DNA from 3 places in the Streptomyces sp. NPDC058279 genome. Region 1 is predicted to be linked to each of the others. Evidence: riboswitches for the same ligand, from Rfam matches in the RefSeq annotation. Region 1 holds a riboswitch; each other region holds the start of a gene.
What was found. A riboswitch is a leader RNA that binds a small molecule or an ion and turns the genes downstream of it on or off. The one in region 1 is predicted to bind cyclic di-AMP.
Positions count from the first base shown of each region.

Region 2: another riboswitch for cyclic di-AMP. It lies ahead of ACFVXJ_RS27130 (transglycosylase family protein); the one in region 1 lies ahead of ACFVXJ_RS14870 (M23 family metallopeptidase).
Region 3: another riboswitch for cyclic di-AMP. It lies ahead of ACFVXJ_RS13035 (LysM peptidoglycan-binding domain-containing M23 family metallopeptidase); the one in region 1 lies ahead of ACFVXJ_RS14870 (M23 family metallopeptidase).

Region 1 is NZ_JBHVYA010000006.1:259,539-269,652, reverse strand. It holds gene ACFVXJ_RS14885 (DNA topoisomerase (ATP-hydrolyzing) subunit A) at 1-1,864, opposite strand, end outside; gene ACFVXJ_RS14880 (M16 family metallopeptidase) at 2,241-3,611, shown strand; gene ACFVXJ_RS14875 (M16 family metallopeptidase) at 3,632-4,999, shown strand; cyclic di-AMP (ydaO/yuaA leader) riboswitch at 5,199-5,357, shown strand; gene ACFVXJ_RS14870 (M23 family metallopeptidase) at 5,370-6,167, shown strand; gene ACFVXJ_RS14865 (GntR family transcriptional regulator) at 6,415-7,080, shown strand; gene ACFVXJ_RS14860 (HPr family phosphocarrier protein) at 7,318-7,599, opposite strand; gene ACFVXJ_RS14855 (GNAT family N-acetyltransferase) at 7,784-10,114, shown strand, end outside.
Region 2 is NZ_JBHVYA010000019.1:103,111-113,224, forward strand. It holds gene ACFVXJ_RS27100 (protein kinase) at 1-620, shown strand, start outside; gene ACFVXJ_RS27105 (SurA N-terminal domain-containing protein) at 778-1,401, shown strand; gene ACFVXJ_RS27110 (nucleoside triphosphate pyrophosphohydrolase) at 1,482-2,483, shown strand; gene ACFVXJ_RS27115 (globin domain-containing protein) at 2,541-3,764, opposite strand; gene ACFVXJ_RS27120 (cytochrome P450) at 3,880-5,154, shown strand; gene ACFVXJ_RS27125 (transglycosylase family protein) at 5,269-6,324, shown strand; cyclic di-AMP (ydaO/yuaA leader) riboswitch at 6,601-6,769, shown strand; gene ACFVXJ_RS27130 (transglycosylase family protein) at 6,773-7,477, shown strand; gene eno (phosphopyruvate hydratase) at 7,784-9,079, shown strand; gene ACFVXJ_RS27140 (septum formation initiator family protein) at 9,192-9,680, shown strand; gene ACFVXJ_RS27145 (DUF501 domain-containing protein) at 9,734-10,114, shown strand, end outside.
Region 3 is NZ_JBHVYA010000005.1:248,408-258,521, reverse strand. It holds gene ACFVXJ_RS13050 (ATP-binding protein) at 1-1,338, opposite strand, end outside; gene ACFVXJ_RS13045 (MBL fold metallo-hydrolase) at 1,604-2,806, opposite strand; gene ACFVXJ_RS13040 (SGNH/GDSL hydrolase family protein) at 2,997-3,782, opposite strand; gene ACFVXJ_RS13035 (LysM peptidoglycan-binding domain-containing M23 family metallopeptidase) at 3,946-4,935, opposite strand; cyclic di-AMP (ydaO/yuaA leader) riboswitch at 4,940-5,109, opposite strand; gene ACFVXJ_RS13030 (tyrosine-protein phosphatase) at 5,468-6,274, shown strand; gene ACFVXJ_RS13025 (aspartate aminotransferase family protein) at 6,295-7,698, opposite strand; gene hpnH (adenosyl-hopene transferase HpnH) at 7,695-8,726, opposite strand; gene ACFVXJ_RS13015 (1-hydroxy-2-methyl-2-butenyl 4-diphosphate reductase) at 8,732-9,379, opposite strand; gene shc (squalene--hopene cyclase) at 9,379-10,114, opposite strand, start outside.

The DNA of each region.
Region 1 (10,114 bases):
GGGAGGACTCGTCCAGCGACAGCAGGCAGACCACCTGCTCGTCCGCCTCCAGGCCCGACAGGAACTCGGTGACCGGGGCGCCTCCGGCCAGGTTCGGCGCGGTGTGGGTGTCCGGCAGCTGCGGCAGGTCGATCACCGACAGCCGCAGCAGCCGTCCGTAGGACGTGACCACGCCGACCTCGGCCCGGGCCGTGGCGGTGACCTGCGAGACGATCAGGTCGTGCTTGGCGCGGGGGCCGTCCTCCGCCGGCGGCAGCGGTTCGGCGGTCACCGTCCGCGCGAGCAGGCCGGTCGAGGACAGCAGCACCCGGCAGGGGTCGTCCGCGACTTCCAGCGGAACCGCCCCGACCGCCGTGGCCCCGGACTCCAGCAGGACCGTACGCCGCTCGGTGGAGAACTTCTTCGCGACCGCGGCCAGTTCGGCGGAGACGAGCTTGCGCAGCTCGCTGTCGGACTCGAGGATCCCGGTCAGCTCGTCGATCTCGCCGGTCAGCCGGTCGCGCTCGGACTCCAGCTCGATCCGGTCGAAGCGGGTGAGTCGGCGCAGCGGGGTGTCCAGGATGTACTGGGTCTGGACCTCGCTCAGCGAGAAGCGCTCGATCAGCCGCTCCTTGGCCTGCGCGGAGTTGTCGCTGTCCCGGATGATCCGGATGACCTCGTCGATGTCGATGAGGGCCACCAGCAGGCCCTCGACCAGGTGCAGGCGGTCGCGCCGCTTGCCCCGACGGAACTCGCTGCGCCGCCGGACGACCTCGAAGCGGTGGTCGAGGTAGACCTCCAGGAGTTCCTTGAGGCCGAGCGTCAGCGGCTGCCCGTCGACCAGCGCGACGTTGTTGATGCCGAAGGACTCCTCCATCGGCGTCAGCTTGTAGAGCTGTTCCAGCACGGCCTCGGGGTGGAAACCGTTCTTGATCTCGATGACCAGGCGCAGGCCGTGGGAGCGGTCGGTGAGGTCCTTGACGTCGGCGATGCCCTGGAGCTTCTTCGAGCCGACCAGGTCCTTGATCTTCGCGATGACCTTCTCGGGGCCGACCGTGAAGGGCAGTTCGGTGACGACCAGGCCCTTGCGGCGGGCGGTCACGTTCTCCACGGCCACCGTCGCGCGGATCTTGAACGTCCCGCGGCCGTTCTCGTAGGCGTCCTTGATGCCGGACAGGCCCACGATCCGTCCGCCGGTCGGCAGGTCGGGCCCCGGCACGAAGCGCATCAGCGCCTCCAGGTCCGCCTGCGGGTAGCGGATCAAGTGCCGGGCGGCGGCGATGACCTCGCCCAGGTTGTGCGGCGGCATGTTGGTGGCCATGCCGACCGCGATCCCGGAGGCGCCGTTGACCAGCAGGTTCGGGTAGGCGGCGGGCAGCGCCACCGGTTCCCGCTCCTGGCCGTCGTAGTTGGCGGTGAAGTCGACGGTGTCCTCGTCGATCGACTCCGTCATCAGTGACGTGGCGTCGGCCATCTTGCACTCGGTGTAACGCATGGCGGCCGGCGGGTCGTCGTTGCCGAGCGAACCGAAGTTGCCGTGGCCGTCGACCAGCGGCAGCCGCATCGAGAAGGGCTGCGCCATGCGCACGAGGGCGTCGTAGATCGACGCGTCACCGTGCGGGTGCAGCTTGCCCATGACCTCGCCCACGACACGGGCGCACTTCACGTACCCCCGGTCGGGGCGCAGGCCCATCTCGTTCATCTGGTAGACGATGCGGCGGTGCACCGGCTTCATGCCGTCACGGGCGTCCGGCAGGGCACGGGAGTAGATCACCGAGTACGCGTACTCGAGGAAGGAGCCCTGCATTTCGTCGACGACGTCGATGTCGAGGATCTTCTCCTCGAAATCCTCCGGCGGCGGGGTCTTCGTGCTGCGGCGGGCCATCGCTGCGCGGCTCCTTAACCAAGAAAGGTGTGCTCGGGGTCTGACGGTGTGGCGGTCGGTCTGTGCGCGGTCGGTCGGTGTGTCGGCTGACGGTCGGGCGGTCGGGCGGTGTGACGGTCGGGCTCTGGTGGTGATCGGTCCGGCGGGTACGTATCGGGTCTGTCGGTCCGGCCGAGGGGTCCGGCCGGGCGGCCGACCGGTTTCGGCCGGTGCTGACGCGGACCATTGTGGCCCGTGGCACCGACAACGCCGACTCCGACCCCGGGGTGCCCCCGGACGGAGTCGTGGGGAACCCGGGAACTTCTCCGGTCGCCGACGCGCTTGCATACAGTGGCAGGTCTGACAGAAATCTCTGCATCGCGATCGAAGGGACCACATGCCCATGGGTCACACGGCCACAGCTCAGGCCGGCTCCGGCGGCCTGACAGCGACCGAGCACCGGCTGGCCAACGGCCTGCGCGTGGTGCTTTCCGAGGATCACCTGACTCCGGTCGCCGCCGTCTGCCTCTGGTACGACGTCGGCTCCCGCCACGAAGTCAAGGGGCGGACCGGTCTGGCTCACCTCTTCGAGCACCTGATGTTCCAGGGCTCGGCGAGCGTACCGGGCAACGGGCACTTCGAGCTCGTCCAGGGCGCCGGCGGTTCGCTCAACGGCACCACCAGCTTCGAGCGCACCAACTACTTCGAGACGATGCCCGCCCATCAGCTGGAGCTCGCGCTGTGGCTGGAGGCGGACCGCATGGGCTCGCTGCTGGCCGCCCTGGACGAGGAGTCCATGGAGAACCAGCGCGACGTCGTCAAGAACGAGCGCCGCCAGCGGTACGACAACGTCCCGTACGGCACGGCGTTCGAGAAGCTGACCGCCCTCGCCTACCCCGAGGGCCACCCGTACCACCACACGCCCATCGGCTCGATGGCCGACCTGGACGCCGCGTCCCTGGAGGACGCCCGCGCGTTCTTCCGTACGTACTACGCGCCGAACAACGCCGTCCTGTCGGTCGTCGGCGACATCGACCCCGAGCAGACGCTCGCCTGGGTGGAGAAGTACTTCGGCACCATCCCCGCCCACGACGGCAAGCAGCCGCCGCGTGACGGCTCGCTGCCCGAGGTCATGGGCGGCCAGCTCCGCGAGGAGATCGTCGAGGAGGTCCCGGCCCGCGCGCTGATGGCCGCCTACCGGCTTCCGCACGACGGCACCCGCGAGTGCGACGCCGCCGACGTGGCGTTGACCATCCTCGGCGGCGGCGAGTCCTCCCGCCTCCACAACCGCCTGGTCCGGCGCGACCAGAGCGCCGTCGCGGCGGGCTTCGGCCTGCTGCGCCTCGCGGGCGCGCCCTCGCTGGGCTGGCTGGACGTGAAGACCTCCAGCGGGGTCGAGGTGCCCGCCATCGAGGCGGCCGTGGACGAGGAGCTCGCGCGGTTCGCCGCCGAGGGCCCGACGGCCGAGGAGATGGAGCGGGCCCAGGCGCAGCTGGAGCGCGAGTGGCTGGACCGGCTGAGCACGGTGGCCGGCCGCGCCGACGAACTGTGCCGCTTCGCGGTCCTGTTCGGCGACCCGCAGCTCGCCCTGACCGCGGTCGGGCGCGTCCTCGACGTCACCGCCGAGGAAGTGCAGGCCGTCGCCGCGGCCCGGCTGCGGCCCGACAACCGCGCGGTGCTCGTGTACGAGCCGCTCAGCGGAGAGTCCGACGCGTCCGACGAGTCCGACGAGATCGACGACACCCAGAACGAAGGGGCGGAGCAGTGAGCGACACCGCAGCCGTCACGATGACCCTCCACCCGCAGCCGCAGGCCGGCGAGGCCAAGCCCTGGGCCTTCCCGGCCCCCGAGCGCGGCGCGCTGCCCAACGGCCTGACCGTGCTGCGCTGCCACCGCCCGGGGCAGCAGGTCATCGCCGTCGAGATCAACCTCGCCGCACCGCTGGACGCGGAGCCCGAGGGCCTGGACGGCGTGGCCACCATCATGGCCCGCGCCCTGTCGGAGGGCACCGACAAGCACTCCGCCGAGGAGTTCGCCGCCGAGCTGGAGCGCTGTGGCGCCACCCTCGACGCGCACGCCGACCACCCGGGCGTCCGGGTCTCCCTGGAGGTCCCGGCCTCCCGCCTGGCGAAGGCCCTCGGCCTGGTCGCCGAGGCGTTGCGGGCCCCCGCCTTCGCGGACGGCGAGGTCGACCGACTGGTGCGCAACCGGCTCGACGAGATCCCGCACGAGTTGGCCAACCCCCAGCGCCGCGCCGCGAAGGAGCTCTCCAAGGAGCTCTTCCCGTCCGCACTGCGGATGTCCCGGCCCCGCCAGGGCACCGAGGAGACGGTGGCCCGGATCGACTCCGCCGCCGTACGGGCCTTCTACGAGGCCCACGTGCGCCCCTCCACCGCCACCGCGGTGGTCGTCGGCGACCTGACCGGCATCGACCTGGACGCGGTCCTCGCGGACACCCTGGGCGGTTGGACCGGCGGCAACGCCGAGCCGCTGCCCGTCCCCCCGGTGACGGCCGACGACACCGGTCGCGTGATCATCGTGGACCGGCCGGGCGCGGTCCAGACGCAGCTGCTGATCGGCCGCATCGGCCCGGACCGGCACGACCGGGTCTGGGCGGCCCAGGTGCTCGGCACGTACTGCCTGGGCGGCACCCTCACCTCGCGGCTGGACAAGGTGCTGCGCGAGGAGAAGGGCTACACCTACGGGGTGCGCGCGTTCGGCCAGGTGCTGCGCTCCACCGCCGACGGCAAGGGCGCCTCGATGCTCGCCATCAGCGGCTCGGTGGACACGCCCAACACCGGTCCGGCGCTGGACGACCTCTGGACGGTGCTGCGCACCCTCGCGGAGGGCGGTCTGACCGACGTCGAACGGGACGTCGCCGTACAGAACTTGGTGGGCGTGGCCCCGCTGAAGTTCGAGACGGCGGCCTCGGTCGCGGGCACGCTCGCCGACCAGGTGGAGCAGGAACTCCCGGACGACTACCAGGCGCGGCTGTACGCGCAGCTCGCCGCGACCGGCACGGTGGAGGCGACCTCGGCGGTCGTCGCCGCGTTCCCGGTGGACCGGCTGGTCACGGTCCTGGTGGGCGACGCGGCCCAGATCGCGGAGCCCGTACGGGCCCTCGGGATCGGTGAGGTCACCGTCGTCACCAACTGACCTGGCTTTACTCGCCTCTTGGCGCGAGGGGCTCCGGCGGTTTGGCGGCCGGAGTCCCTTTTGCCTGTTTGGTGGTGCGGTTGTTCGTATGCGGTGTGGCGTAGGTAACAAAAGCGCGCGTCTGTTTGGAGATTGACTGAAGATCCGCCTAGCGTCGGGCGTGCTGTCCGTCAGTTGTGCCCGCCGCACCCGCGGCACCGGGCAGCGATCGCCGAGTCCCCGTCAGGCGCGAGCCTGGGGAGCCGGGGACCCACATGCGTCCCTGGGGTGAATCGGACCACCTCGCAAGAGGGGCCCGTAGGAGACCTTCCTGCTCCGAACCCGTCAGCTAACCCGGTAGGCGAGAGGGAAGGAAAGGATCAAACCCTTCATGGCGTTTGGCAGTCGTGCCGCCGGTAAGCACCGTGGTTCCAGCCGTCTGAGCCGCAAGACCGCCGGTTACGCCGGCATAGCCGCCCTCGCCACCACGGGCGTCGTCGGCACCCTGGCCGGTCCCGCGTTCGCCGCGGACAAGGCCGCGGCCCCCTCGATGGAGGACACCGGCCTCAGCGCCGTCGTCGTCGCCGACGAGCTCCAGAGCGAGATCCAGAACCAGGCCGAGTCCCAGCAGCGGGCGGCCGAGGCCACCGCAGCCAAGGCGCAGGCCGAGGCCGACGCCAAGACGCACGCCGCCGAGGCCAAGCGCCTCGCGGAGGCCAAGGCGAAGGCCGAGCGGGACGCCGCCGAGCGCGCGGCCCGCGAGGAGGAGCGCAAGCGCCTCAACACCTTCGTCGCCCCGATCGAGGGCTCGTACGTCAGCACGCAGTACAAGGCGGGCGGCGGCATGTGGTCCTCCGGCAGCCACACGGGCATCGACTTCCACGCCGCCGAGGGCACCACCGTCCACGCCGTGGGCGCGGGCACCGTCGTCGAGGCGGGCTGGGGCGGCGCGTACGGCAACAACGTCGTCATCCGGCACAACGACGGCACGTACACGCAGTACGGACACATGAACTCGCTGAGCGTCTCCGTCGGCCAGCAGGTCACCGCCGGCCAGCAGATCGGCATCTCGGGCTCCACGGGCAACTCCAGCGGCCCGCACCTGCACTTCGAGGCCCGCACCGGCGCCACGTACGGCACGGACATCGACCCTGTGGCGTACCTGCGCTCGCACGGCGTCAACGTCTGACCGTACGACCGGCCCGACGTCGAGCGCCGAAGTACGAGCGGCCCGACGTACGTCCGCACCACTTCCGTCGAAGGCCCCGGCTCACCGAGCCGGGGCCTTCGACGTGTGTCGCCGCACCTCTTCGCCCCCGGCGAATGTTTCGTATTTCCGGCCGCCCTCGGAAATCGTCGCGTGTTGCAATAGAGTCGCAGTACGGTCGTGGCGGCAGCGCCGATAACGGCAGTCGGAATGAGAGCGGAGTCCGGTCTTGCGTATTCCTGCGCACGCGGTATGCACAGCAATTCGTGACGACATCGTCTCCGGGGTCTTCGAACCGGGCGGCAGACTGACCGAAGAGGTCCTCGCCCGCCGGTACGGAGTCTCGCGCGTCCCCGTCCGCGAGGCGCTGCGCACCCTGGAGGCGGAGGGGTTCGTCACCACCCGTCGGCACGCGGGGGCCTGCGTCGCCGAGCCCACCGAACAGGAGGCGGCGGACCTGCTGGAGCTGCGGGCGGTCCTGGAGCCGCTCGCCGCCGCCAGGGCCGCCCGCCGGCGCACCGAGGGCCACCTCAAAGTGCTGCGCGGGCTGGTCAGGCTGGGCCAGGAACGGGCCAGGAGCGGCCGGGGCGAGGATCTGCGCGCCCTGGGCGGCTGGTTCCACGAGACGCTCGCCCAGGCGTCCGCCAGCCCCGGGCTGATCTCCGTGCTGACCCAGACCCGGCACAAGATCGCCTGGATGTACGTGGTGACGGCCCCGGTCCGGCCGGTCGACTCCTGGGCCGAGCACGGCGCGATCGTGGACGCGGTCGCGCGGGGCGACGCGGAGCGCGCCCGGACGCTGACCGGACTGCACGCGGACCGGGCGGCCGGATCCCACCGGCCGAGGGTGAGGACTTCGCAACCTGCCGTAAACACGGCGGGCGGCCGGTATTAACACGATCCGTATACAAAGGGGAGCGATATTCGGCCTCCCGGGCGGCCCCTCGCGCGGGGCGAGAATTCCGGCCTATCGCGCTGCGCGCACGGCGTGAATGCGGTGGCGGTGGCCGATCCGCGAGGATGGATCATTTCCCGCAAGCTGAATTCGGGGTGGAAATGCGACGAAGCCGCGGCGCCCGGTTCACGGGGGCCGCGGCTTCGTCGCGTACGGACGACCGAAGGGTCGCAGGGGTCAGACCGTCTCCGGGAGCTCGTCGAGGCCCTCGGCGACGAGCTTCGCGAGGCGGTCCAGCGCGGCCTCGGCGCCCTCGGCCTCGGAGGCGAGGACGATCTCCTCGCCGCCCTGGGCGCCCAGGCCCAGGACCGCCAGCATGGAAGCGGCGTTGACGGGGTCGCCGCCGGCCTTCGCGATGGTCACCGGGACTCCGGAAGCGGTTGTCGCCCGGACGAAGATCGAGGCGGGACGAGCGTGCAGGCCCTCGGCCCAGCCGACGTTGACGCGGCGCTCTGCCATGGTGATGCCCTTCAGGTTCTTGCGGTTGTCTAGACCAGTCTCTCACGACGCCCGGAATGCCGGGACCTGCCTCCGACCCCGGCCCACGACCGTTCGGCCTTCCCCAGCTTGCACGCATCGGCCCTGATGTGCCTGATGCGCCGCGCACGCGCCACCCGGGTGATGTGCCCCTTAGGGTGTGCCCATGACCATCGAGTCGGACCTCTCGTACCCGGCCCACTGGGAGGCGGACGTCGTCCTGCGCGACGGCGGCACCGCCCGGATCCGGCCCATCACCACCGATGACGCCGGCCGGCTGGTCAGCTTCTACGAGCAGGTCTCCGACGAGTCGAAGTACTACCGCTTCTTCGCTCCCTACCCCCGGCTCTCCGACCGCGACGTGCGCCGTTTCACGCACCACGACCACGTGGACCGCGTCGGCCTCGCCGCGACCATCGGCGGAGAGTTCATCGCCACCGTCCGCTACGACCGGATCGGCCCCGACGGACGGCCCGCGTCCACCCCCGCCGACGAGGCCGAGGTGGCCTTCCTGGTCCAGGACGCCCACCAGGGGCGCGGCGTCGCCTCCGCGCTCCTCGAACACATCGGCGCGGTGGCCCGCGAGCGCGGCATCCGCCGGTTCGTCGCCGAAGTGCTGCCCGCCAACACCAAGATGATCAAGGTCTTCACGGACGCCGGCTACCAGCAGAAGCGCAGCTTCGAGGACGGCTCCGTCCACCTCACCCTCGACCTGGAACCCACCGCCGAGTCGCTCGCCGTGCAGCGCGCCCGCGAACAGCGCGCCGAAGCCCGCTCCGTCCAGCGGCTGCTGGCGCCCGGCTCGGTGGCGGTGATCGGCGTCAGTCGCTCCGGCGCGGGCGTCGGGGCGGCGGCGCTGCGCAACCTGCGCGACACCGGCTTCCACGGTCACCTCTACGCGATCAACGAGGCGACCGACGCCGACCTGCTGGACGGCGTACGCGCCTACCGCTCGGTCGCCGACATCGGAGCCCCGGTCGACCTCGCGCTGATCGCCGTCCCGGCGCGACGGGTGCCGGACGCGGTGGCGGCGTGCGGGGAGCACGGCGTGCAGGGGCTGGTGGTGCTGTCCGCCGGATACGCCGAAAGCGGCCCGGCCGGACAGGAGCGCCAACGCGACCTGCTGCGGCAGGTGCGGTCCTACGGGATGCGGCTGATCGGGCCGAACGCCTTCGGGGTGATCAATACCGCCCCCGATGTCGAACTCAACGCCTCGCTGGCCCCGTCCCCGGCCACCGAGCGGGGGCCGATCGGCCTGTTCACCCAGTCCGGCGCGATCGGCATCGCCCTCCTGTCCGGGCTGCTGCGGCGGGGCGCGGGACTGTCCTCGTTCGTCTCGGCGGGCAACCGCGCGGACGTCTCGGGCAACGACATCCTCCAGCACTGGTACGAGGACGAAGCCACCGAGGTGGCGCTGATGTACCTCGAAACCCTGGGGAACCCGCGCAAGTTCACCCGCCTCGCCCGTCGGACGGCCGCCGTCAAGCCGGTGGTCGTGGCGCGCGGCGGGCGGCACACCCCGGCCGGGCACGTCGTCCCCGGGACCCGGCTGCCCGACGCCACGGTCTCGGCACTGCTCGGGCAGGCGGGCGTCATCCGGGTCGACACCGTCACGGAGCTGGTCGACGTCGGCCTGCTGCTGGCCGGGCAACCGCTGCCGGCCGGGCCGAGGGTCGCGATCCTCGGCAACTCCGAGTCGCTGGGGGTGCTCACGTACGACGCCTGCCTGACGGAGGGGCTGCGACCGCTGGCGCCGCTGGACCTGACGACGGCCGCCTCCCCGGAGGACTTCCGGGTGGCCCTGGCCGAAGCGCTGGCCTCGCCGGACAACGACGCGGTGGTGGTGACGGCGATCCCGTGGGTGCGGGAGCGGGAACTGGCCGACGACCTGGCGGGTGCGCTGCGCGAGGCGGTGGCCGAGCGGCCCGGCAAGCCGGTGGCGGTGGTCCACGTGGAACTGGGCGCGCTGGCCGACGCCCTCTCGGCGACCCGCCGCCCCCAGGCCCCGGCGGCACCGGCCCCCGCGCCGCAGGCCCCGGCCCCGCGGGCCCCGGTCGCGGCGAACGGCGCGGTGGGGGAGGACGCCCCGGCCCGCGGAGCCGCCGCGGGCCACGGACGGATCCCGGCCTACCCCGCCGCCGAGCGGGCCGTCAAGGCCATCGCCGAGGCGGTGCGCTACGCCCAGTGGCGCCGGGCCAACGCGGACTCCGGCCAGGTCCCCGAGTTCGAGGACATCGACGAGGCCGGAGCCGCGGCCCAGCTCGCCGAGCTCCTCGCGGGCGCCGCGCACGACACGGTCCTCACCCTCACCGAAGCCGACGCCCGCGCCCTCCTCGCCCGCTACGGCATCCTCGTCCCCACCACTCTCCCCGCGCCCAGCGCCGACGCCGCCGCCCGGGCGGCCGGCATCCTCGGCTACCCCGTCGCCCTGAAGACCACCGCCCCGCACCTGCGCCACCGCGCGGACCTCGGTGGCGTACGCCTCGACCTCACCACC
Region 2 (10,114 bases), on a different contig from region 1:
TGCGCCCCCACGCGCCCTGGCCCGACCGCGCCACCGCCACCCCCGAGGCCCCCCAACCCCCGGCCGAGCCCCGCCCGGACATCCCGGGAGCGGTGGACGAGGCCCGTCGGCTGCTGGACGAGGGGCGGCTCACCCAGGCCGTGGACATCCTCGGCGGCATCCTCCCGGCGGCCGCCGCCGAGCACGGGGAGCACTCGCCGGTCGTCCGCTCGCTGCGCAAGCAGTACGCGGCCACGCTGATGGACGACGGCCAGTACCGCCGCGCCCTGCCCGAACTGCGCCGGCTCGCCGAGGAGTTCCCCGCCGGCGACGCCCAGTCGCTGCGGTTCCGCTACGACGCCGCGCAGTGCCTCGAACAACTCGGGGAACCGGCGGCGGCCCTCGCCGAGTACCGCTCCCTGCTCCCGCTGTTCGAGAACCACTACGCCAACCCGGACCCGGGCCTGCCGCTGGAGGTCCGGCGCCGGATAGCGCACCTGCTGCTGGCCATGGGCGACCGGCCGGCGGCCCACGACACCCTGGTCCGCCTCCTGTTCGACGCCGACCGCCTGCACGGGCCGAACCACCCGCTCCCGTCGGAGATCCGCCGCACCCTCCAGTGGCTCGGCCAGGTCCGCTGACCCGGCCCCGGGCCTCCCGACACCGCACCCGCCGCACCCCGACACCCCGGTAATCGTTGGTCGAACCGGTGGCTCGGAACCCCCCGACTGCATACCATCGATCACCGCACGGCCTTCTTGTGCATTGCCGCACAATCTCCCGGCCCTGGAGGCTCCTTTGCACCGTCGCACAGCGCTCTCCGTCTCCGCCGCCCTGCTCGCGGCGGCTCCCCTGCTGTCCGCCTGCTCCGGCCAGGCCCATCCCGGCTCGGCGGCCGTCGTCGGCGGCGAGCGGATCACCACCGCAGCGCTCCAGGCCCAGGTGAACGAGGTCCGCAGCGCGCAGAACCGTTCCGGGCAGGGCGCCCAACTGATCGAGGCGACCCCGCGCCTGGACCGCTCGAAGCTGAACCGGATGATCCAGACCGCCGTCCTGGAGCGCGCCGCGAAGGACGCCGGCGTCACCGTGACGACGCGGGAGGTCGAGGACGTCCGCAAGGCCCAGCTCCAGCAGGCCGGCACCCCGGCGGCGCTGGAGACGGCGGCCCTCCAGCAGGCACAGCTCGCGCCGGACCAGATGGACGCGGACACCCGCTTCAAGCTGCTGCGCGACAAGCTGTTCGAGCACTACGGCAACCAGGACAAGGCGCTGGAGAAGCTCTCCGCCGCCGCGAACGCCCTGCACGTCCAGGTGAACCCGCGCTACGGCCGTTGGGACGCGCGGCAGATCCTGCTCGGCGACGAGACCACCCCGTGGATCAGTCAGCGGACCCGGTCCGAGCAGGCCCCCGCCGGAGCCTGAGCCGTACCCGGGCGGAGCCCGCCGGGCGCGGGCCCGCCCCGCCGGGGCCCGGGCCGGACGCGCGGAGGTAGGTTCGGAGGGTGACTGAGCACGCGCCGCCCTCCGAGCCCACCGGCCGCATCGTCCTGCTGACCACCAGCCACCGGGTCGCCCCCGGCCTGCTGTCCTGGTCGGCCTGGCAGACCCTGAAGGCCGCCGACCGGGTGCTGTGCGCCGATCCCGGCCATCCGCAGGTGCCGTACCTGCGCGAGGCGGGCGTGGCGGTGGCGTACGAGAGCCCCGACGCCCAGGCCCTCGTCGAGGCGTGCGCCGGGGGCCGCACCGTCGTCGTCCTGCCGATCGGCGAGGGCGACCGGCGGCTCACCGACGGACTGGCCCGGCTGGCCGGCTCCGGCCGCGTCGCCATGCCCGATCTGGAACTGCTGCCCGGGTCCTACGACCTGCCCGGCGCCCGCCTGCTCGACCTGGTCCAGGTGATGGACCGGGTGCGCCGCGAATGCCCCTGGACCTCGCGCCAGACGCACGAGGGGTTGGTGAAGTACGCGATCGAGGAGGCGTACGAACTGGTCGAGGCGATCGAGACGGGCGACCGGGAGGAACTGCGCGAGGAACTGGGCGACGTGCTGCTCCAGGTCGTCTTCCACGCGCGGATCGCGCAGGAGGGCCGCCCGGAGGACGGCGACGAACCGTTCTCGATCGACGACGTGGCCGGGGACCTGGTCGAGAAGCTGATCCGGCGGCACCCGCACGTCTTCGGCGACGAGACGGCCGAGACCCCCGAGGACGTCAGCGCGCACTGGCAGCGCACCAAGGCGGTGGAGAAGCAGCGGGAGTCGGTCACCGACGGCATTCCGCTGGGCCAGCCCGGTCTCGCGCTCGCGGCCAAGCTCGCGGGCCGCGTCCGGACGGCCCCGCTCGCCGTGGAACTGCCCCGCGGGGAGGGCATCGGCTACGAACTCCTCGAACTGGCGGCGCGCGCCGAGGCGCAGGGCATCGACCCCGAGACGGCGCTGCGCGCGGCGGCCCGCGCCTACCGGGCGGCGATCCGCGCGGCGGAGGGCGTCGCGCCGGAGAGCGAGTAGTAGGGGAGGGGAGCAGGGGAGGGGAGCAGCGGAGTAGGGAAGCGGTCCCGTGCGGGGTCACGGTTGTCGGGGCGCGCGGGCCGCGGGGTTGATCCAGTGCGGGGACGGGCGACTGAGGAACCATTCGCCGAAGCCGAGCGGTCGCCCGTTCGGGCCGTGGCCGCCGCCGGACTCGACCGCGGGCACCGCGTCGTGGAAGACGTGCCCCGGGTGCGCGCCGAGCTGCTCCAGCAGGCGGGCGGTCTCCGCGATGAACGGCGCCGGCCCGCTCAGGTAGACGTCCTGCTCCCACCACAGCCCGCGGTGGCCGAGGGCGGTCCCCAGCCGGTCGGTGGCCTCGTTGCGCTGCTGCCCCGGCGCCGGGGTGATGTAGGTGACGGCGAGCCACTCGAAGGCGTCGGCGTACGCGTCGATGAACGGGCGGTCGTAGAGGTGCGCGGCGTCCCGGGCGACCACGAAGAGCCGGACGTCCTGATCGGGCGGGTGCCGGCCGAGTTCCTCCAGCAGGGCGCGGACCGGGGCCCAGCCGGTGCCCGCGGCGATGAGGGTGACGGGGCGGCCGTCCCGGCGCAGCGTCAGGGCGCCGCCGGGCGCACCGAGGCGCAGCGACTCGCCCGGGTCCGTCCCGCCGACCAGGACGGTACTGAGCCGGCCCCCCTCGATCCGGCTGACGTGCAGGTCCACCGTCCCGTCGGGGCGGGGCGCGTTGCCCAGGGAGTACGCGCGCCAGCAGGCCGGGACACGGTCGCTGCTCACGCTCACGTACTGGCCCGGCCGGTAGCCCAGCGGGGCGTGCGGGCGCAGGGTCAGCACGGCGAGGTCCCGGCCGTACCGCAGGTGGCGCACGATCTCGGCGTCCCACCACGGCGGGTCCTCGCTCTGCGCGGCCGCGGCGCTCATCACCCCGGCGATCAGCCGGTACGCCTCCGCCCAGGCCCGCGCCACGGCCGGGGTCCACGCCTCGCCGGCGGCCTCGGCGAGCGCGGCGAGCAGGCTGGCGCCGACGGCCTCGTACTCCTCGGGGCCGGCGAGGAACTTGCGGTGGTCGCGTCCGAGGTCGCGTAGATAGGGGAGGAGCGACTCGCTCTCCAGATGCGCGACGACATGGGTGAGAGCGGCGAACAGCCGGTCCCGCTGCCGCTCCATCTCCTGCCCGGAGGCGGGGAAGAGCGTACGGATCTCGGGGTGGTGCCAGAAGAGGTGGGAGTAGAAGAACCTGGCCGCGTGTTCGGCGCGTCTCTCCACCACGGCGAAGCTGCTCTTCAAGATCCTTACGTCCACAGCACCGAAGTAGGAACGGCGAACGCGGCCGGGTCAAGCGAAGGGGTATCTACGGCCAGCCCCCGACGAACCGCCCATAGCGGGTGCGGGCCGGCGGCCGGGATACGGTCGACGGGTGCACGAGCCGACTCCCGCAGCCCCCGAAGACCCCCTCTCCCCCCAGGGCCCCACCCTGTTCGACTGGGAGTTCGCCACCGACCCGTACCCGGCGTACGCCTGGCTGCGCGAACACGCGCCGGTGCACCGGACCAAGCTGCCCAGCGGGGTCGAGGCATGGCTGGTGACCCGGTACGCCGACGCCCGCCAGGCCCTCGCCGACCAGCGGCTCAGCAAGAACCCGGCGCACCACGCGGAGCCGGCGCACGCCAAGGGCAAGACCGGCATCCCGGGCGAGCGCAAGGCCGAGCTGATGACGCACCTGCTGAACATCGACCCGCCGGACCACACCCGGTTGCGGCGGCTGGTGTCGAAGGCGTTCACCCCGCGCAGGGTGGCCGCGTTCACCCCGCGGGTGCAGGAGCTGACCGACCAGCTCATCGAGCGGTTCGAGAGCAGGGGTGAGGCGGACCTCATCCACGAGTTCGCGTTCCCCCTCCCCATCTACGCCATCTGCGAGCTGCTCGGCGTACCGCGCGAGGACCAGGACGACTTCCGGGACTGGGCCGGGATGATGATCCGACACGGTGGCGGGCCGCGCGGCGGTGTCGCCCGCTCGGTCAAGCAGATGCGCACCTACCTCGGTGAACTCATCCACCGCAAAAGGGATGATCTGGGCGATGACCTCATCTCGGACCTGATCCGGGCCAGTGACCACGGCGACCACCTGACGGAGGCCGAGGCCACCGCCATGGCTTTCATCCTGCTTTTCGCCGGTTTCGAGACGACGGTCAACCTGATCGGCAACGGGCTGCACGCCCTGTTCATGAACCCCGGCCAGCGCGCGCGCCTCCAGGCGTCGCTGGCCGCCGGGGAGCGCGCCCTGCTCGCCACCGGCGTCGAGGAACTCCTGCGCTACGACGGCCCGGTGGAGCTCGCGACCTGGCGCTTCGCCACCGAGCCCGTCGTCCTCGGCGGACAGGACATCGCCACCGGCGACCCGGTCCTGGTGGTCCTCGCGGCGGCCGACCGCGATCCCGAGCGGTTCGCGGAACCGGACACCCTGGACCTCTCCCGAAGTGACAATCAGCACCTCGGGTACGGCCACGGCATCCACTACTGCCTCGGCGCGCCGCTCGCCCGGCTCGAAGGTCAGACCGCGCTCGCGAGTTTGCTGATGCGTCTGCCGGATCTGGAACTGGCCGTTCCACCTTCGGACCTGCGGTGGCGGGGCGGACTCATCATGCGTGGCCTGCGCACCCTTCCGGTCCGCTTCACACCCCGAAACACATGAGGGCGTAACGGGACAGCCCCTGACCCGCAGTCAGTTACCGGCCGAACTTGTGACATGCGTTCGAAGGGGGCTAGGTTCTGCCGTTACCCCGCCGTTATGCGAAAGGTGCACTACATGCGTTCCGGGAACGGCCGCCACAGACGCCCCCGCCAGGTACCCGCCCTCGTCGTCACCGCAGGAGTCACGGGCTCCGCGCTGGCGCTGCCGCTGCTCGCGGCCACCAACGCCTCGGCCGCCGACACGTCCACGTGGGACAGCGTCGCCGAATGCGAGAGCGGCGGTACCTGGAGCGCGGACTTCGGCAGCGGGGCCTACGGCGGACTGCAGTTCACCCAGGACCAGTGGAACAGCGCCGGCGGCCGGGAGTTCGCGGCGCGTCCCGACCTCGCCAGCCGGTCGCAGCAGATAGCCGTGGGCGAGCGGGTGCTGGCGTCCCAGGGCCCCCAGGCGTGGCCGCTGTGCGCGGCGTCGTCCGGGCTGGTGAAGGACGGCCCCGCCGCGAACGTGGACCCGGGCGCACTGGGGACCCCGCGGCAGGTCGCCCCCAGTCCCTCCCGCCCCGACGACGCGGTGCCGGGCACCGACGCGGGCGACCCCGCCACCGACTTCGGCGCGCCCACCCCGGCCGCCCCGGCCGCCGGCGCCCCGAGCCCGTCCGCCACGGCGCCGTTCACGCTGCCCATCGCGCCGCTCGCCCCCAACAGCGGACTGCCCGTCATGCCCGATCCGGACCTGCCGACGACGACACCGACCCAGCCCGGCGACCAGACCGGCACGGCGCCGACGACCCCGACGACCCCGACCGGCCCCGGCGACGTCTCGGGAACCCCGACGACCCCGGTCACGCCGTCCCCGTCCGGAACCCCCTCCACGCCGGCCGACCCGACCACCGGGACCCCGTCCGCCACGTCGAACGCGCCCACCACCGACTCCGCCACGGCGGGCGGCGGCAAGCACCGCGGCCCGGCGGCGGTGGAGACGCCCGCGGCCACTGACGCCGCGTCGGACCCCACGTACACGGTGAAGGCGGGCGACAGCCTGACCGCCATCGCGGACGCCAAGGGGCTCAAGGGGGGCTGGAACGCGCTCTACGCGGCCAACGAGCAGGTCATCGGCAAGGACGCCGACCTCATCAAGCCCGGTCAGAATCTGGATCTAACCAAGAAATAACGGGCACTTCGGGCATGCGTAAAGAGCTGAATGCCCGTTATCCGCAAGTGAGACATGCGTCTCTTCCGGTCAACTGGCGTGTCTGGTACCGAAGCTCCCGCAAACCCCGCCCTCACCTGCGAAAACGCCCCTAAGCGGAACGCAAGCAGGTCGATTTCTCCCCGATGTCCCTCGTTGAACATCGGGGAGAGACCTGTCTACCTTCTGAATCGCTCGCCACCGCGGGCCTCTTCGACCGCATCGCCGAATCCTGCCGGCGGACGGAGAGAACAGTCGTCGCGTCAAGCGCCGAAGGCAGGAGCGGGGGAACCAAGGTAAGCGCCGGGAGCGGCCGTCGAGAGACGGTCACACCGGCTAGGGGTTAAGCCGCGCGCTGGTCGCGCGGCCGGGCAACTCACTCGCCCGAACCCGACAGCTCACCTCGTAGGCGTCGGTGAGGAGAAACTCCATGCTGCTTTCCGGCAAGGGCAAGCACCGCCGCGCCTCCAAGGCCACCCGCATCGTCACGCTCGCCGGTGTCACCGGTGTCGCCGTCGCCGCGCCCCTCATGGCGGCCGGCTCCGCCAGCGCCGCGACCGGCGCCGAGTGGGACCGCGTCGCGGCGTGCGAGTCCGGCGGCAACTGGGCCATCAACACCGGCAACGGCTTCTACGGCGGCCTGCAGTTCACGTCCTCCACCTGGGCCGCCTACGGCGGCAAGGCGTACGCCGCGCAGGCCAACCAGGCTTCCAAGGCCCAGCAGATAGCCATCGCCGAGAAGGTCCTCAAGGGCCAGGGCAAGGGTGCGTGGCCGTCCTGTGGCGTGGGCCTGTCGAACTCCTCGTACAGCGGCGGCGGCTCGGCCGAGACCCCCAAGCCCGCCAAGCCGAAGGTCGAGACCAAGGCCGCCCCGGCGCCGAAGAAGGAGACCAAGCGGCCCGAGGCCCCGGTCACCCGCTCCGAGCGCTCCGAGGCCGCCCCCAAGGCCGCCCCGAAGACCGAGGCCCCGAAGACGGGCAACGGCTCGTACGAGGTCAAGGAGGGCGACACCCTGGGCACCATCGCCGAGGCGAACGCCGTCAAGGGCGGCTGGGAGAAGCTGTTCGAGCTGAACAAGGACATCGTCTCCGACGCCGACCTGATCTTCCCGGGCCAGAAGTTGAAGCTGAGCTGAAACCTCGGGTGACACCGAGTCCGACCACCGCCCGGCGCGTACCCCTCCACGCGCCGGGCGGTGGCGCGTCCGCGGCCGGATCGGACCGGATCATGGCTGGATCGCGGCCGGATCCGGGCCGGACCACGGCCGGGAGGCGGTCCACGGGCGGTCCCTTTGTCCGGGAAAGCAGGCGTACGGCCGCTTTTTCGTCCCAGGACCCGGGCGGTCGGCCGGTCCAGTGCCCGGAGCCGGTTAGGCTCTAGTCGGCAGGGCCGTCCCACGGCCCCCTGCCACCGCACACCCAGCGTCACATCCCAGAAGGAGATGCTCGTGCCGTCCATCGACGTCGTCGTAGCCCGGGAAATCCTGGACTCCCGAGGCAACCCCACGGTCGAGGTCGAGGTGGGCCTCGACGATGGCAGCACCGGCCGTGCTGCAGTCCCGTCCGGCGCCTCCACCGGTGCATTCGAGGCCATCGAGCTCCGTGACGGTGACCCCAACCGTTACATGGGCAAGGGTGTCGAGAAGGCCGTCCTCGCCGTCATCGAGCAGATCGGCCCGGAGCTCGTCGGCTACGACGCCACCGAGCAGCGGCTGATCGACCAGGCCATGTTCGACCTGGACGCCACCGACAACAAGGGCTCGCTCGGCGCCAACGCCATCCTCGGCGTCTCCCTCGCCGTCGCGCACGCCGCGTCCGAGGCGTCGGACCTGCCGCTCTTCCGCTACCTCGGCGGCCCGAACGCGCACCTGCTGCCCGTCCCGATGATGAACATCCTCAACGGTGGGTCGCACGCCGACTCCAACGTCGACATCCAGGAGTTCATGATCGCCCCGATCGGCGCGGAGTCCTTCTCCGAGGCGCTGCGCTGGGGCGCGGAGGTCTACCACACCCTCAAGAAGGTCCTGCACACCAAGGGCCTCTCCACCGGTCTGGGCGACGAGGGCGGCTTCGCCCCGAACCTGGAGTCCAACCGCGCCGCGCTCGACCTCATCATCGAGGCCATCAAGCAGGCCGGTTACACCCCGGGCAAGGACATCGCGCTCGCGCTCGACGTCGCGGCGTCCGAGTTCTACAAGGACGGCAAGTACGAGTTCGAGGGCCAGTCCCGCTCGGCCGCCGAGATGACCGACTACTACGCCGAGCTCGTCGAGGCGTACCCGCTGGTCTCCATCGAGGACCCGCTGTTCGAGGACGACTGGGCCGGCTGGAAGACCATCACCGACCGCCTGGGCGCCAAGGTCCAGATCGTCGGCGACGACCTCTTCGTCACCAACCCGGAGCGCCTGGCGCGCGGCATCGAGGAGGGCTCCGCGAACGCCCTGCTCGTCAAGGTCAACCAGATCGGTTCGCTGACCGAGACCCTGGACGCCGTCGAGATGGCCCAGCGCAACGGCTTCAAGTGCATGATGTCGCACCGCTCCGGCGAGACCGAGGACGTCACCATCGCCGACCTCGCCGTCGCCGTGAACTGCGGCCAGATCAAGACCGGCGCCCCGGCCCGCTCGGACCGCGTCGCCAAGTACAACCAGCTGCTGCGCATCGAGGAGATCCTCGACGACGCCGCCGTGTACGCGGGCCGCTCGGCCTTCCCCCGGTTCCGTTTCGCGGACCAGTAGGCACCAGGGCCAATGAGCGCCTCGCGGCGCCGGCCTCCGTACGTCCCCGCACTCGGTCCCGTACCGTGTGCGGGGACGTATTGCGTACCGCGTGCGAAGGGGAGGCGGGACCATGGCCGGGAACCGGGATCGGTTCTCCACCTTCTCGACCGCGACCAGGCTCAAGCAGCTCGGCGAGCGGACCGCCGCCCACGTCTACCGCTCGCAGTCGCGCCGCCAGGTCCGCCGCAGCCGGCTCACCGGCCGGGCGGCGCTGCTGGTGCTCGTCCTCTGTACGCTGGTCGTCGCCCTCGCGTACCCGATGCGCCAGTACGTGTCCCAGCGTTCGGAGATCGCGGACCAGCAGCGGGCCGCCGACGGCGCGCGCAAGCGCCTCGAACAGTTGCGTGACGAGAAGGCCCGCTGGCAGGACCCGGCCTACGCCGAGCAGCAGGCGCGCAAGCACCTGCACTTCCTGCGCCCCGGCGAGGTCGGCTACATCATGAACGACCCCGGTGCCGAGGCCGCCGAGCACCGCCGCACCGGGCAGGCCGGTTCCGACCGGCCCTGGTACTCGAACGTCTGGGACGGCGTCGACAAGGCCGACCGGCCCGGCGACTGACCCCGGCGACTGACCCAGACCACCCTTACGAAACGAAGAGACGCACTCCAGGCATGCAGACGCCCCCGCCCCAGACCGACCGCACCGAGCCGACCGCCGCGGACATCGAGGCGTTCGAGCAGCAGCTCGGCCGCCCGCCGCGCGGCCTGCGCGCCATCGCCCACCGCTGCCCCTGCGGGCAGCCGGACGTCGTGGAGACCGCGCCCCGGCTCCCCGACGGCACCCCCTTCCCGACGCTGTACTACCTGACCTGCCCCCGCGCCGCCGGTGCGATCGGCACGCTGGAGGCCAACGGCGTGATGAAGCAGATGCAGGCCCGACTCGCCGAGGACCCGGAGCTGGCCGCGGCCTACCGGGCCGCGCACGAGGACTACATCACCCGCCGCGACGCCATCGAGGTGCTCCAGGGCTTCCCGAGCGCCGGTGGCATGCCG
Region 3 (10,114 bases), on a different contig from region 1:
CGGAGCCGCCTCCGCCGGCTCCGGCCGGCGTGGCGCGGGGGTGATCGTGCGTACGGGTTCCAGCGGGGGCATCTGCGCCCCCGCCCCGGTCCCCCACGAGGTGGCCCGCGCGACATCGTGCGCGTCGGCGGCGGTGGACGCCTCCGCGCCCAGCAGCTCCTGCGGCAGGACGAGCACCGCGAGCACACCGCCGTAGATGTTGGACTTGAGCTCGACGGCGACCCCGTGCCTGCGGGCCAGCGCGGACACCACGTACAGGCCGATCCGGCCGTCCGCCAGCAGGTGCCGCACGTCGACCTGGTCCGGATCGCCCAGCAGGGCGTTCATCCGGCGCTGTTCCTCGGCCGGCATGCCCAGGCCCCGGTCCTCCACCTCGACCGCGATCCCGGCGGTGACGCGTTCGGCGCGCACCACCACGTCGGTGTCGGGGGCGGAGAAGACGGTGGCGTTCTCGACGAGTTCCGCCAGCAGGTGGACGACGTCGGCGACGGCGTGCCCACGGACGGTGCCGCCCGCCGGGGGCACCACCTTGACCCGCGTGTACTGCTCGACCTCCGCGACGGAGGATCGGAGCACCTCGCTCAGGTCGATGGGCCGGGTCCACTGCCGCCGGGAGGCGGCGCCGCCGAGCACGGCGAGGTTCTCGGCGTGGCGTCGGATCCGGGTCGCGAGGTGGTCGACGTGGAAGAGCTCCTTCAGCAGGTCGGGATCCTCGACCGTGTCTTCCAGGTCGTCCAGCAAGGAGATCTCGCGGTGCACGAGGGATTGCAGCCGACGCGCGAGGTTGACGAAGACCTCGACCTTGCGGTCGCTGTCGGACGGGGCGGCCCGGCCGGCGAGCCGGACGAGGGTCCCGTACACCTGCTCGCGCGCACCGCGCAGTTCCTGCCCCAGCAGCCAGAACTCGTCCAGCCGGGCGGGGTCGTCGCCCGGCGGCGGCCCGCCGGCACCGCCGCGCACCGGGCGGGGCGGCGTCTCGCCGCACTCCAGCCGATCGAGGGCCGCCCGCAGTTCCTGGCGGCCGCGCAGGCTGGAGCGGCGCAGGGACTCGCACCGTTCGCGTACGGCCCGGGCCCCGCGCTGGGCACCGAGCAGGGCGGCGGCGAGCGCACCCATCACGAGCAGCCCGCAGCCGGTGAGGACGGGCCAGAGCCGGGGGTCCCGGGCGCCCGATCCGCCTCCGAGTTGCAAGGTGAAGATCACGGCGGCCGCGCCGCTGAGTCCGGCGGCGAGGGTGGGCAGGACGGCGGCCCGGACCAGCTGGGGGCGTAAGTGCCGACCGGGGCCGGTGACGGCGTGTCTCGACGGAGCGTGGCGGGCGGCGCGGTATCCGGACATCGGGGTCCTCGGTACGTGGGGCCCGGTCCTCGGCACTGCGAGGACCGGTGTTGATCACCGGGTACCCACGCTAGACCGCACGCTCCCGCCCCGGGCGCCGAGTCGGGCAACTTCACCGGGCTGCTTACCGCCTGGGAAGGAGCGCTCGCACGAGAGCCCGAATCCACCGCCCGCCTCGGAGCCGCCCATCCGCCCGGCCGCCCAGCGGACCAGCGGACCAGCGGACCGCTGCACGGCCACCGCCCGCCAGGTCGCCACGCGGCCGCTACGAGCCCACCGCCTCCGGCTCCTCGTGGACCGGCGCCGGCTTCGGCGGCGTGGCGGTCGGGTGGGAGGGGGACGGGGTCGCGGCGGGGGCGGCGTTCGCGACGAAGGGACGCCACCACGGCTCGGCCGGCGCGTCGGCGGCTCCCGGCTCGAAGGGCCGGCCCGGTACCGGCAGGGCGATCGCCGCACCGGCCGCTTCCGCCGCCGCGAAGGTGCCCTCGCCCGGCTCGTCCCACGGGTGCGGTGCCAGGTTGAAGGTGCCCCAGTGGATCGGGAGCATCGTGCCGCTCGGTGTGCCGCCCTGGAGGTCGAGATGGGCTTGCATGCCCTCCTCCGGGGTCATGTGGATGTCGGGCCAGTACTCGGAATACGCGCCGATCTGGATCATCGTGGCGTCGAACGGGCCGTGCGCGGCGCCGATCTCCGCGAAGCCCGGGAAGTAGCCCGTGTCGCCGCTGTGGTAGATCCGGTGCGCGTCGCCCGCCACCACCCAGGACGCCCACAGGGTGAACTGCTGGTTGCGCAGACCGCGCCCGCAGAAGTGGCGGGCGGGGGTGGCGGTGAGGGAGAGCCCGGCGACCTTGGTGCTCTCGTTCCAGTCCAGCTCGCGCAGCCGGTCCGCCGGGACCCCCCAGCGCTCCAGATGGGCTCCGACGCCGAGCGGGACGGCGAACACCGTGTCCGTGCCGGCGAGCGCCTTGATCGTCGGCAGGTCCAGGTGGTCGTAGTGGTCGTGCGAGATCACCACGACGTCGATCTTGCCCAGCGAGGCCAGCGGTACCGGTACCGGGTGCAGCCGCCTCGGTCCGGCGAACGGGAAGGGAGAGCACCGCTCTCCCCACACCGGGTCGAACAGCACCCGACGGCCGTCGATCTCGGCGAGGACGCTGGAGTGCCCCATCCAGGTCAGTCGTAGCCCGCTCACCGGCGGCTTGGCCAGCTCGGCCAGCGTCGTCGGGTAGACCGGGATCGGCGCACCCGGGCTGCGCCGCAGGCGCTGCTCCTTGTGGAAGTAGATCTTGGCGAACTCCGCCATGGAACCGGACGGCCTGGTCCGGGCCCCCACCGGGTTCTGGAAGACCCCGTCGGCGAAGTGGGGCGAGCGCAGGATGCGCTCCAGCCGCGCGCCGGACGGGTCCGCGCCGAAGGCTTCGGGTCGCAGGGCACGCAGCCGCGGACGCAAGGGACGGGAGCCGGACAAGGCGCCTCCTGTGAGGATGGGGGCAGGACGGTCGTGCGTGACTACGATCATCCCAACGCACACCGGGCCCCGAGGATTCCGCTCGCGCCCCCCGGCGTGTCGCGATCCACCGGCCCCGCCCGCCCCGCTCCCGCCGACCCGACCCCCTTGCGCCGCCCCGCCGCCCCGACCCCCCGTCGGCGCGTACGCCCTACAACGGCAGCAGGTCCGGCCGCTTCGCCTCGACGTGGTCCCCGGAGGACTCGCCGCGCAGCCGCCGTCCGATCCAGGGCACCAGGTGCTCGCGCGCCCACTGGATGTTGTCCCGCGTGACGTCCACCGAGCCGCGCGGTCGCTCCGGCGGCCACGGCTGGTCGGGGTCGGCCGGCACGTCCAGGCCGAGGACCTGGGCCGCGCGCAGCGCCACCCGGGTGTGCCCCTCGGGCGAGAGGTGCAGCCGGTCGGCGTCCCACGCCCGCCTGTCCTGCACGGACTTGAGGGACCAGAGGTCGAGCACCGGGCAGTCGTACCGGTCGGCGATGGCGCGCACGTGCGCGCTGTATGTCGCCACCTTGCCCCGGAGGTGCTTGAGGACCGGCACGCCCCGGGTGTCGAAGCCGGTCGTGATCATGACGCGGCCCACGGAGCCGGCGAGGTCGGCGACGGCCGCCTCGAAGCGCTCCGCCACGTCGTCCGGGTCGGTTCCCGGGCGGATGATGTCGTTGCCGCCCGCGCAGAAGGTGACGAGGTCGGGTGCGAGGGCTTTCGCCCTCGGCACCTGCACGGCCACGATCTGGTCGAGGAGCTTCCCCCGGACGGCCAGGTTCGCGTACCGGAAATCGTGTTCGTCCCGCTGGTCGGCCAGGAGTACGGCCAGCCGGTCCGCCCAGCCCAGGTACGAATCCCCGGGTCCCGGGTCCCCCACGCCCTCGGTGAAGCTGTCCCCGATCGCCGCGTACGAGCCGATGGTCTTGAGTGTCGTCGTCGTCGCTGCCACAGCACCACATCCTTCACCCCCACGGGCGACCTACGCCAACGTAAGCAGGGTTTGACGGACCGTGATCTACGCCACGATGCACATGAGGAATAAGAAACGCGTGAGGCCGGCACCACCTCGGGGGTGCCGGCCTCACGCGTCCACGGGCGCCCGCCCTGGCCCGTCAGACGTTGACGCCCTTGGAGCGCAGGTACGCCAGCGGGTCGATGTCGGAGCCGTACGCCGGGCCGGTGCGGACCTCGAAGTGGAGGTGCGGGCCGGTCACGTTGCCGGTGGCGCCGGAGAGTCCGATGCGCTGTCCGGCGGTGACGCTCTGGCCGACCGAGACGGAGATCTGCGAGAGGTGGCCGTACTGGGAGTACTTGCCGTCGGCGTGCCGGATCACTACCTCGTTGCCGTACGCGCCGCCCCAGCCGGCCGTGACGACGGTGCCGGCGCCGACGGCCTTGACGGTGGTGCCGGTGCTCGCGATGAAGTCGACGCCGGTGTGGTAACCGGAAGACCACATGCTGCCCGCCTGCTTGTACGGGGTGGAGGTCCCGCCGTCGACCGGGGCGACGAATCCGGACGCCGAGACCGTGCCGGCGGCGGAGCCGGAGCCCTGCGCGGACGGCGCGGCCTGCGGCGCCTCGGCGGAACCGCTGCCGGAGCCGGGCTCGGAGGGTGCCTGAGCCGTGGTGGAGGAGTCGTCCGAGGAGGCCGGGGCCGAAGCCGCGCCGGAGTCCCGGGAGGCCGTCTCGGCGGAGGCGTGGTCGCCGTGCGCGTCGTGGTCCGCGCGGGCGCCGAGGGTCAGCTTCAGGCCCGGGTGGATGAGGGAGGGATTCGCGCCGACGGCCTCGCGGTTGTCGGCGTACAGCCGCTCCCAGCCGCCGGAGAGATGGCGTTCGGCGGCGATCTTCGAAAGGTAGTCGCCGGGGACGACGGTGTAGACGCCGGGGGCGGTCGCCGGGGCCGCGACGGGCGCGGCCTGCTGGGAAACCGGGAGCAGCGGGGCCTGGACGGGCGGTGCGGCGGGGGCGGCGGCCGGGGCGGCGTGGGCGCCGGCGGCACCCATCAGCGGGAGCGCCAGGGCGGCGCCACCGGTGCCGGCGGCGGCCAGTCCGCGGGACATGGCACGGGACTTCGGGCGGCGGTGCTTGCCGTGTGCGGGCATGACGAATTCCTCTCCGTCGCCTGCGAGGTGAGCTGTCGGGTTCGGACTGGAGATGTCCGGCCGTACGCAGCGGTGTACGACTTCACCCCGAGCCGTTCCGGCGGGAAGATCCGGAACAGCGGCTTACCTGGTTCCCCCGCTCCTGCCGCGCGCGTGAATAGTCGGGTGCGGTTCCCGGGCGGCGGCAGGATTCGGCGGTCCACCCGGATCGATCGCGAAGGTAATCGAGTGGGGGCACACACAACAAGCCATGAATTCCCTGACGGAATAGCAGATTTGAGAAGGCCACTGAATTCCCGTCACCCTCCGTCCATTCCGGCCCCGCAACAACCGCCCGGACAAGGGAATTCGGGTTTCGCGATCAGGCACGCTCGGTCACCGTATGATCTGGCTCACGGGATCCGGCGCGATCTCGCCCCCGGATACGGCAAGTTGTTCTCAACCGACCTAATTCGGACAGCGTGGCGTCGGCCCGACGGTCGCGGCCGCCACCCGGCCGCGACGGCCCATGACGATGCGGAGGACCCGACTCGTGACCCAGCAGATAGCCGCCGACCCACCCACCGGGCCCGAACTGTCCGGAGTGCGCAATTTCCGTGACGTGGGCGGACTGCCGACCACCGACGGACGAAGGGTCAGGTCGGGACTTCTCTTCCGAAGCGGACATCTGGCGCATGCCACCGAAAACGATGTGGAATTCCTGTCCTCGCTCGGCCTCCACACCGTTTTCGACTTCCGGAACGGGGCCGACCACGCGCTGGAAGGACCGGACGTCGATCTGCCTGGCGTCCGGAACGTGAACATCCCGCTGACGGATCCGGCGGACGGCCGGGAATTCTGGACCATGGTCCGGGACGGCGACCTGGGTCAGCTCCGGGGGCTCCTGGGCGAGGGCAGGGCCGCCGCCCGGATGCGGACCTCGTACCGGGCGATCATCAGGGGCCGGACGGCCGAGCACAGCCGGGTCGTACACGCGCTCGCCGAGGACAGCGTGCCCGCCCTGATGCACTGCGCGGCCGGCAAGGACCGGGCGGGACTGTCGATCGCCGTCACGCTCCTCGCCCTCGGCGTCGAGCGCGAGGCGATCGTGGCGGACTACCTGGAGTCGAACGCCCCGCACAACCGCTACCGGGTGCGCCGCGGCGACGACTCCGCCGACGCGCGCTCCCCCGAGGTGATGGAGCTGTTGGCTCCGCTCTTCGACGCCCGCGCCGAGTTCGTGACCGCGGCCTTCGAGACGATCGACGAGACCTGGGGCGGGGTGGAGCCCTACCTGGCCGAGGGACTCGGACTCACGCCCGCGACCCTCGGCCGGCTCAGGGACCGGCTCCTCGACTGACGCGACTGCCGGGCGGGCCGTCAGCGGTTGCCGACGGCCTGCTTCACCAGCGTCCTGCCGAAGTCCCACATCAGGGCGCCACCGCCGTGCGCCTCGTCCATGACCTCGCGGAAGGCGCCGACGAACCGGTCCACGTCCTGCTCGTCGATGATCAGCGGCGGGATCAGTTTGATGACCTCCAGGTGGTCCCCGGAGACCTGGGTGAGGATCCGGTGCTTCTGGAGCAGCGGCACCACGACCATCTGCGCGAAGAGCCCCTTGCGGGCCGCCTGGAGCATCGTCCAACGGCTGCGCAGCCCGAGCGAGGACGGCCGGCCGAACTCGATGCCGATCATCAGCCCGCGGCCGCGCACCTCGTGCAGCAGCTCGTACTCGTCCACCAGCGCCGCGAGCCGGCCGCGCAGCAGGTCGCCCGTCGCCCGGGCACGGGCCACGATCCCCTCGTCCTCCATGACGCTGAGCACGGCCAGCCCCGCCGCCATCGCCTGGGCGTTGGATCCGAAGCTGGCGGAGTGCACCAGCACCCGGTCCATGGAGGAGTAGACCTTCTTGAAGATCCAATCCTTGCCGAGGGTCGCCCCGACCGGTACGTAGCCCCCGGAGAGGGCCTTGGCCACGCACACCAGGTCAGGTTCCACTCCCGGTTCGTTCTGGTACGCGTAGAAATCACCGGTACGTCCGAGGCCGGTCTGCACCTCGTCGGCGATCAGCAACGCCTTGTGGCGGCGCAACAGGTCCTGCGCGGCGAGCAGGAAACCGGGTGGGGGCGCGAGGACCCCCTTGCCCTGGACTGGTTCCACGACAAACGCGGCCACGTCGCCGCGTTTCAGTTCCCGCTCCAGCGCGGCCAGGTCGCCGAGCGCGATCTTCGTGTCGGGGAGGAGGGGCGCGAAGCCGTCGCGGAAGCCGCCCTCCCCGTTGACCGAGAGGGAGCCGGTGGTCAGGCCGTGGAAGGCGTGGTCGCAGTAGAGGACCCTGGGGCGTCCGGTGGCGTACCGGGCGAACTTGAGGGCCGTCTCCACCGCTTCCGTGCCGCTGTTGCCGAAGAAGACCCGGTCCAGGTGGGGGCTGTGGGAGAGCAGCTTCTCGGCGAGCAGGCCGGGCAGGGGCTGGCAGTCGAAGCGCGTGAGGTCGGCGAGCTGGGCGTCCAGGACGTCGTGCAGCGCCCGGCGGACCACCGGGTGGTGCCGGCCGAGGCCCATCACGCCGAACCCGGCGAGCATGTCGAGGTAGTCGTTGCCCTCGGCGTCCCAGAAGTGGGCGCCTTCGGCCCGCTCGTAGACCTTGTCGAAGCCGATGGTGCGCAGCATCCGGGGCAGCTGGTGGTTGAGGTGCCGGGCGTGCAGCTCGTACCGCTCGGCACCGCGTTCCGCGAGCAGGGCCCCGAGGTCGAAGCCCTTGCCCCCGCCGGTCGCGGACGTCATGCCGACGTGCCGCGGTTGCCGCCGATCGTCTCCCTGGCCGCGCGCAGGGACTCCTTGAGGGAGCCCATCGTGGCGAGGACGGCGGTCGGCTCGTACCCGCAGTGCGCCATGCAGTTCGCGCAGCGGGGGTCCTTTCCGCGACCGTACTTGCTCCAGTCGGTGTCGTTGATCAGTTCCCGGTACGTCGGGACGTATCCGTCGCTCATCAGGTAGCAGGGGCGCTGCCAGCCGAAGAGCGAGTAATTCGGAATGGCCCAGGCGGTGCAGGGGAAATCGGCCTTGCCTTCCAGGAAGTCCAGGAAGAGCGGCGAGTGGTTGAGCCGCCAGCGCCGCCGGTTGCCGCCTGCGAATGCCTTCTTGAAGAGTTCCCTGGTCTGTTCGACGCCCAGGAAGTGTTCCTGGTCGGGGGCCTTTTCGTAGGCGTAGGCGGGCGAGATCATCATTTCGTCGACCTTGAGGTCGTCGTTGAGGTAGTTCAACACCTCGATGATCGTCTGCGGGGTGTCGGTGTTGAAGAAGGTGGAGTTCGTGGTGACCCGGAAGCCACGCCTCTTGGCCTCCTTCATGGCGGCCACCGCCTCGTCGAAGACGCCTTCCTTGGCCACGGACTCGTCGTGCCGCTCACGCAGCCCGTCGATGTGCACCGCGAAGGCGAAGTACGGGGAGGGGGTGAAGTTCTCGATCTTCTTGCGGAGCAGCATCGCGTTGGTGCAGAGGAAGACGTACTTCCTGCGGGCCACCAACTGGCGCACGATCTCATGGATCTGGGGGTGCATCAGGGGCTCGCCACCGGCGATGGACACCATGGGAGCCCCGGACTCCAGCACGGCGCCGACGGCCTGGGCGACGGGCATGCGCTGCTTGAGCACCCCCGCCGGGTGCTGGATCTTCCCACAGCCCTCGCAGGCCAGGTTGCAGGCGTAGAGCGGTTCGAGCTCGACGATCAGCGGGAACTTCTCCCGCTTGCGGAGCTTCTGTTCGAGAAGATAGGTCCCGACCCTGATGGACTGTCGCAACGGCATGGCCATCTGGCTCACCTCCTGGGGAGCGGCAAAGAACGGTGCCAGTCATAAAACGCGGGCAGTACGGCACGCAATACGCGGAAGGCCGATATTCCTCCGCGAACCGTGCCGATTCGGACGAGCTCATGCTCCGGAGCGTCCACGATCACCCGGACGGCCGCAACCGGACGGCTCGCGCCGCTGGTGGCGGTCCACAGGGTGGCCGCGGATTCCATGTCGACGGCGATGGCGCCGGTGGCGCGCAGCCGGGCGCGCTCCTGGCCCCGTACGACGTGGTCGGATCCGGTCAGTGCACCGGTGTGCACGGTCCGGCCGGGAAGGGCCCGGGCCAGTGCCTCGGCGAGCAGGGGGGCGCCGGCGCAGACGACGGTGCCGCGGGGGTCCCGGGTCTCCTCGGCGACGACCAGGTCGCCCGGATTCATGCCGGGGGCGAGGCCGGCGCAGAAGCCGGTGGCGAGGACGGCGGCGCCGGCCATGTCGGTCGGGGCGAGTGCCCGGGAGACGGCGCGGTCGGCGGCGCGCGGGCCCATGCCGGTGCGCAGGACGGCGTACGCGCGCGGCGAGCCGCGGTCGCCGCCGCTGCGCAGGGCGAGCCGTTCGATGCGCAGGGCGCAGGCGATCAGCAGCGGTACGGCGCCGGGGTCGGCGCGGTCGCCCATCACGCCTCCTCGGCCAGGATCGCCGTGGCCTCGCGCACGGGGTCCGCCACGGCCTCGCCCGCGGATGTCGCCGCGGTCTCGTGCGCGGGGACCTCGTGCGCGGGCCTGACCGGGGTCTCGTTCGTGTGCCGCACTGTCGCCTGACCGGCGGGCACCGTGGCCTGACCGGCGGGCACGGTGGCCTGTCCGGTGAGCCGCACCGCGCTCTGCCGGGCGGGGCGCACGGTGGCCCCGGCCAGGGGCCGCGTCCTGCCGTCGGGGCCGAACGGTTCCCCGTACAGGTAGCGGCCGAGCGCGGTCAGCGGGAACACCTGCCGGTACAGGTGGTAGTTGATGGAGAAGTCCCAGGGAAAGCCGGTGCCGGTGAAGTACGGCTCGTCCCAGGAGCCGTCCTCGCGCTGGGTGTGCACGAGGTGGGCGATGCCGCGTTCCACGGCCTTGCCCTCGCGTTCACCGGCCGACAGCAGGGCCATGAGCGCCCAGGCGGTCTGGGAGGGCGTGGACGCGCCCTTCCCCGCCCAGGCCGGGTCCTTGTAGGACCGCTGGTCCTCCCCCCACCCCCCGTCCTCGTTCTGTACGGACTCCAACCAGGCCACGGCGCGTCGGATCGCGGGGTGCCCGGTCGGCAGCCCCGCGGCGGTGAGGGCCGGGACCACCGAGCCGGTGCCGTAGACGTAGTTGGTGCCCCAGCGGCCGAACCAGGCGCCACCGGGCTCCTGTTCGGCCAGCAGCCAG